Linked DNA regions of Prochlorococcus marinus str. GP2. The protein of the gene in region 1 interacts with the protein of each later gene in a pairwise test. Links are inferred from orthologs where the notes say so. Each region holds a gene or a part of one and is shown in the gene's direction. Other genes may lie near its edges.

The links.
Region 2: the proteins of rlmB (region 1) and tsaE interact in binary tests that used the Escherichia coli proteins (3 or more experiments, as listed by UniProt). The link is inferred for Prochlorococcus marinus str. GP2 from one-to-one orthologs.

The regions. Positions count from the first base shown.
Region 1 is NZ_JNAH01000004.1:160,315-163,589, forward strand. What follows is about bases 105-3,042. They hold rlmB (23S rRNA (guanosine(2251)-2'-O)-methyltransferase RlmB), read left to right. Parts: upstream 105-1,038; coding sequence 1,039-2,046; downstream 2,047-3,042. Other genes in these bases: carA (glutamine-hydrolyzing carbamoyl-phosphate synthase small subunit), read left to right, coding at 105-218; EU91_RS09035 (STAS domain-containing protein), read left to right, coding at 345-644; EU91_RS04480 (Mini-ribonuclease 3), read left to right, coding at 641-1,042; EU91_RS0108565 (DUF1816 domain-containing protein), read left to right, coding at 2,194-2,409; gatA (Asp-tRNA(Asn)/Glu-tRNA(Gln) amidotransferase subunit GatA), read left to right, coding at 2,439-3,042. Outside these bases: more of carA, read left to right, coding at 1-104; more of gatA, read left to right, coding at 3,043-3,275. UniProt on the Escherichia coli protein: Specifically methylates the ribose of guanosine 2251 in 23S rRNA.
Region 2 is NZ_JNAH01000008.1:343,795-347,068, forward strand. The notes cover bases 49-2,985. They hold tsaE (tRNA (adenosine(37)-N6)-threonylcarbamoyltransferase complex ATPase subunit type 1 TsaE), read left to right. Parts: upstream 49-1,266; coding sequence 1,267-1,704; downstream 1,705-2,985. Other genes in these bases: ahcY (adenosylhomocysteinase), read right to left, coding at 49-1,215; EU91_RS00575 (carbohydrate kinase family protein), read right to left, coding at 1,662-2,660; EU91_RS00570 (alpha/beta fold hydrolase), read left to right, coding at 2,750-2,985. In the rest of the region: more of ahcY, read right to left, coding at 1-48; more of EU91_RS00570, read left to right, coding at 2,986-3,274. UniProt on the Escherichia coli protein: Required for the formation of a threonylcarbamoyl group on adenosine at position 37 (t(6)A37) in tRNAs that read codons beginning with adenine.

The DNA.
Region 1 (3,275 bases):
CTAGTCAGAATCATGGTTTTGCAATTGACCCTAATTCTCTTCCAAAGGACATAGTCAAAATAACTCACTACAATCTTAACGATACTACAGTTGCAGGATTAGAGGTCATTAATAAGCCAATATTTAGTGTCCAATATCATCCAGAAGCGGGACCTGGTCCGCATGATTCAGATTATTTATTTAAAAAATTTGTTTCTCAAATGTTAGATAGATGTTGACATATTGGTTTATTTTGATTTGATAATTACATTTGATATATTAATTTTCGGGAGGTTTAAATCATAGAAGATTTCCAGAAGCTAACGGTTTCATTAAGAGGAAACCTAGATATAAAAACAAATATCATTGTTTTTACTTTTAAAGGCCAACTAGATGCCTTTTCAGAAAAACAATTTAAGACTTTTGTTACTAATAATTTAAAAAATGAGTTTCCCTTTGTTATTGACCTTACAAAAATTGATTTTCTAGATTCTTCAGGTCTTGGAGCTCTTGTTCAGACAGCTAAAGAATGTAAAAAATTAAAATTAGGTTTTTCAGTTGTTGGTAATTCTAGAGTAGCTCAAACTATTAAACTTGTGCGTTTGGGAGACTTTCTTAATTTAAAATCTAGTCTTGAAGATGCATTAAATTATTTGAAAAATTGAATTATTGGATTCAAAATTTAGACCCATATGGATCTCCTGAAGAAATAGGTGTTATACAACTTGCTTGGCTTGGAGATTCAGTTTGGGAACTTCATCAAAGATTAAGGTATGTACATTTTCCTTTGAAATCAAAAGATCTTCATTTATCAGTTGTACAAGAGGTAAAAGCTAATACTCAATCAAAATCATTAGCAGAAATTGAACATTTATTAAGTGCCAATGAAATTGATTTAATTAGACGTGCTAGAAACAAATCAAAAAGATGCCCAAAGTCCACGGATCCTGCCGTATACTCAAGGGCAACTGGTTTTGAAACCCTCATTGGTTGGCTATTTCTTAAAGATCCCAAAAGACTATCAATTCTTTTTGAGTATCTTGAAGTAAATATGAAATCATGAAAAATTCATCTAAAAATAATAATTCTAAGAATAATATTAAACAAAACAAAAAAAGTTTTAATTCTAATTTTTTTCCTAAAAATACGAGTACATCTAAAAATAATCAATTTTTTAGTAATGTTTCTAAAAATAGAGGAAATGCGAATTTTGATGAAGGTGAGAAAAAGAATAGTAACTTTTCATCATTTAAAACAAGAAAACCATTTAATAAATCTAATATAGAAGTATCTAGAAATACCCGAGATATTTATCAAGAACAAGCGAATAAAAAAAATTTTGATGATTGGATATGGGGAAAACATTCAGTTTTTGAGACACTTGTGAGTAAAAGGGCAATTAATAGGATTTGGTGCACATCTGAAATTTTTTCTTCAGAAAAATTCTATATTTTACTTAAAGACCTTAAATCAAAAGGAGTCTTGATTGAAGAGGTTTCATGGAACAGACTTTCGCAATTGACTTTAGGCGCTACACATCAAGGCATTGCCTTGCAGTTGGCATGTTCTAAAACAGTATCATTAGAAAAATTAATCAATTCATCTAAGAATAAATCTGCTAATCCTATTATTCTTGCCTTAGACGGAATAACCGATCCACACAATGTTGGAGCAATTATAAGATCAGCAGAAGCATTTAATTGTAAGGGTATTATTATTCCTCAAAGAAGATCCGCTGGATTAACAGGAACAGTTGCCAAGGTTGCAGCAGGGGCTATAGAGCACTTGCCAGTTTGTAGAGTTGTTAATTTAAATAGGGCATTGGATGAAATGAAAAAAAATGGATTTCTTGTTATTGGATTATCAGGTGATGGTCAATTATCTATTTCAAATTTTCATGAAAAGACTCCTTTGGTTGTAATAGTCGGAGCTGAAGATAAAGGTATTTCTTTGCTTACCCAAAAAAAATGTGATTTTCTATTAAAGATTCCTCTTAAAGGAAAAACAACAAGTTTAAATGCCTCTGTGGCAGCAGCAATATCTCTCTTTCATCTAACAAGTAAATAACTTTTTTTCTAAAAATCAGTGTAATTAAATTCTTTTAAAATATGGTTGTTTCAATATATTTAAATAATTAATGAAAATTTATTGAATTTTCCCTACAAAATTGTATAGAATTTGACAAGAATTAATGATCTCTAAAGATCAATAAAATTGATTAGAAATTTTGGAAACAAACTCGGATTAGCTTGGTGGGCTAAAATTGAGACACAACAACCAAATACCATTTACTGGTATGGTCCATTTATTACTAAACGCAGCTTAAAAGAAAGCATCACTCATTTTTTGAAAGATCTTTCCGATGAAGGTTCTGTTAATATTAAATACACTCTCATACGTTGCAAAAAAGAAGAACCATTAACTGTTTGATAATTTTTACATAAGATATAGATTAAGAAATGGACTTTAATTCTTTAAGAAAGTTAATTAATAATAAAAATGCTTCAGTCAAGGAATTAGTTAATGATATTTTTTCAAAAATAGATTCAAAAGATAAAGAAATCAATTCATTTATTTGTACTACAAAAGATAAAGCAATATTGCAGGCTGAAAATATTGATAAATTAATTCAAAAGAAAGAATCACTTCCTCCTTTAGCAGGCCTGCCAATAGCAATAAAGGATAATATTTGTACTAAAGGTGTTGTAACAACTTGTGCAAGTAAAATGCTCCAAAATTTTGTTGCACCTTATGAATCAACAGCCTCAAGTAAATTATGGTCTTCTGGTGGGATTTGTTTAGGTAAAACAAATTTGGATGAATTTGCAATGGGTAGTTCAACAGAAACTTCTTTATTTGGTGTTACTTCAAATCCTTGGGATATTAATAGAGTTCCAGGTGGAAGTTCAGGAGGCAGTGCTGCTTCAGTTGCTGCTGGACTATGTGCTGCTTCTATAGGTTCTGATACTGGAGGATCAATAAGACAACCGGCTTCTTTTTGTGGAGTTGTTGGACTTAAGCCTACCTATGGCAGAGTAAGTAGATGGGGACTAGTAGCATTCGCTAGCTCTCTTGATCAAATTGGTCCAATTACAAATACTGTCTCAGATGCGGCTGAAATTCTTTATTTAATATCTGGTAAAGATCCCTTAGACTCAACATGTCTAGATAAACCGGTACCAAATTATCTGAGTGATTTAAATAAATCTATAAAGAATTTAAAAATTGGCATTATAAAAGAATGCTTTGAACATCCAGGTCTAAATCCAGAAGTGAAAGAATCTGTTCTTTCTGCA
Region 2 (3,274 bases), on another replicon or contig:
TTGATTTGTAAAAGAATTACTCATTACAAAACTTGGATGTCCAGTTGCACAACCTAAATTTACTAATCTACCTTCAGCTAAAAGGATTATTTTATTGCCACTCGGTAAAGTTATGTGATCAACCTGGGGCTTTATATTTTCCCATGGATAATTTTTCAATGAAGCCACATCAATTTCATTATCGAAATGGCCGATATTACAAACTATGGCCTCATTTTTCATCTTTAAAAGATTTTCGTTTGTTATTACCTGATAGTTACCAGTTGCTGTAACAAATATATCTATATCTTCCACAACATCGTCTAAGGTAACAACGCTAAAACCTTCCATTGCTGCTTGAAGAGCACAAATTGGATCAATTTCAGCAACTTTTACAATTGCACCAAGCCCTCTTAAAGACTGGGCTGAACCTTTACCTACATCTCCAAAACCCATTACTAAAGCTACCTTCCCAGCAATCATTACATCAGTAGCACGCTTTATACTGTCAACTAGAGATTCTCGGCAGCCATATAAATTATCAAATTTGCTCTTAGTTACTGAATCATTAACGTTAATAGCGGGAAAAGGTAAAGCATTTTGCTTTTGCAGTTGATAAAGTCTGGCAACTCCAGTTGTAGTTTCTTCAGTAACACCAATGATGTTACTCTTGATTCTAGAATAGAAGTCACTATCATTTTCCAACTTAGACTTGATAGAATTGAATAAGGAAATTTCTTCTTCATTACTAGGATTATCTAAAACAGACAAATCTTTTTCTGCTTTACTACCAAGTATCAATAAGCCAGTTGCGTCTCCTCCATCATCAAGAATCATATTTGGAGAGTCTGAACCCCAGTCAAGGATGTAATGGGTATACTGCCAATATTCATCAAGACTCTCACCTTTTTTTGCATATACAGAAATTCCTCTATCTGCGATAGCTGCAGCCGCATGATCTTGAGTTGAAAAAATATTGCATGAAGCCCATTTCACCTCTGCACCTAGATCAACAAGGGTTTCTATTAGAACTGCTGTTTGGATAGTCATATGGAGACTTCCAGCTATTTTTGCACCTTTTAATGGCTTTTCAGATTGGTATTTATCTCTAAGTGCCATTAATCCTGGCATTTCTGTCTCGGCAATTTTAATTTCTTTACGACCAAAATCTGATAAAGAGATATCAGCAATTACGTAATTTGGAATGGAGGTTTTAATTGAATTTGCAATAACCATATCTAGTGAATACTTTATCTATTAAACTATAAATGATTTTTGTGTAATTTTGTGTTTGTTGAGAATTTAGAAGAGACTTTAAATTTAGGAAAAAAACTCTCACAAAAATTAAATCCACAATCAATAGTTTTATTACAAGGTCCAATTGGGGCCGGGAAAACTTCATTCGTACAAGGCATTGCCAAAGGACTATCTATCTATGAGGACATTACAAGTCCTACATTTGCTTTATCTCATCACTATAATTCCGGCAAAATTCCGCTCATTCACCTTGATTTATACAGGTTAGAAGATGTTTCTTCAGCAAAAGAAGTTTTTTTTTCAGAAGAAGAAGAGGCAGTTCAAAGCCAAGCAATTTTAGTTATTGAATGGCCAGAATTAATAGAATCAGTTATTGAAAATTTCTGGAAAATAGAAATTAGTTATGCAGAAAATTACGGAAGATACTACGAAATAAGAGATCCCAAAAATTTATTAACTTTCTCATAATATGGCTGTTGCTGGATGGCGCCCTCGCCAAGACAAGTTAATAATCCACAAACACCTGCGAACTTAATGCAATCTTCTATCTCTCGTTCATTTGAAGGGTAGCCAGAAGTAATTAATTTTGAAATTAAGCCAGCTAGAAAAGCATCGCCTGCACCAGTTGTATCGACAATTTTTTGTGAAGAAGGAGTTTCTGTAATTCCCTGCAATCCATTGATATACCATGCAACTGGATTTTTACCATCAGTTATTATTACATCTGGTCTATTGGACAATTGTTGAGATATTAGAAAGGGATTTTCATCCTCAAAAAACAAAGTTGCTTCTTCATTAGCAAGTTTTAAAACATTTGCATGATTTAAAAATTTTTTGATTAATTTAAATCTTGAGGCTTTACTAATTTCTGATGAAAAACTTGAATGATCCCAAAAGACTTCTCTCCAATTCAAATCAATAACTATTTTGACTTCAAATTTTTTAGCCTGTTCAAGCAGAAAAAAGATAGTCTCTCTTGATGCTGGAGATGATAATAAGATAGTTCCCGTAACCAAATATTTTGTTTCTAGAAAAGATTTCTCCAAATTTAAAATTTCTTTTTCGATTGATTTCTTACTTAGAACTTCGTCTGCAAAGCATGAGTAAGAATTTTCTTCAAAGCCTGAAAAAAAACGATCTCCAAATTGGTCTCTATCTACATTAACCACTCGAGTACATGAATTATTATCTAATTGCAAGAAATCTAAATTAACTTCCAATTCTTTAAATTGCATAATAAATTTTTTTCCATAATCATCACTACCCAAACGTCCAATAAATGTTGAATCTATTTTTAATTTTCTCAATGCACAAGCAACATTAGCAGGAGCGCCACCCAAAAAATCTCTAAATCCTTGATTTGACTTATTTCTGATCCTGTCTATTAAGGCCTCTCCAACACATATGACTTTTTTCTTTTTCATAAAGTAAATCCTCTTTCTTAACTAAGAATAATTTATTAAAAACGAATATTTTTTTTTTGAATTAAAGTTTAATTAACAGCATATTCATAGTGTCTTTAAATAAATCTGAAACTTGGAAATGGAAAAATTGGGAAATTTCTTGGTCTTTATCAAAAAAATCTACTATCAAAAAAAATATTAATATACTATTGATTCATGGATTTGGTGCATCAAAAAACCACTGGAGACATAATCAAGATTTTCTAGGTAAATTTTCTAACTGCTACGCAATTGACTTATTAGGATTTGGAAAAAGCAGTCAGCCTTGTGCTTTACTAAATTACGAACCTGATAAAGAAAACTCAATTAAATATTCATTTGACTTATGGGGTAATCAAATATCAACATTTTGTGCAGAAGTAATAAAATCTCCTGTTTACTTGGTAGGGAATTCAATTGGTGGTGTTATTTCGTTGAGAGCTGCTGAAATCCTAAAAGATTATTGCAAAGGTGTCATTTTAATTGATTGTGCACAAAGAACTATGGATGATAAACGTTTAAAAAAAAGTGATATCTTAATGAATCTAATGAGACCAGTTCTTAAAACGTTAGTCAGACAAAGAATCATTAGTAAT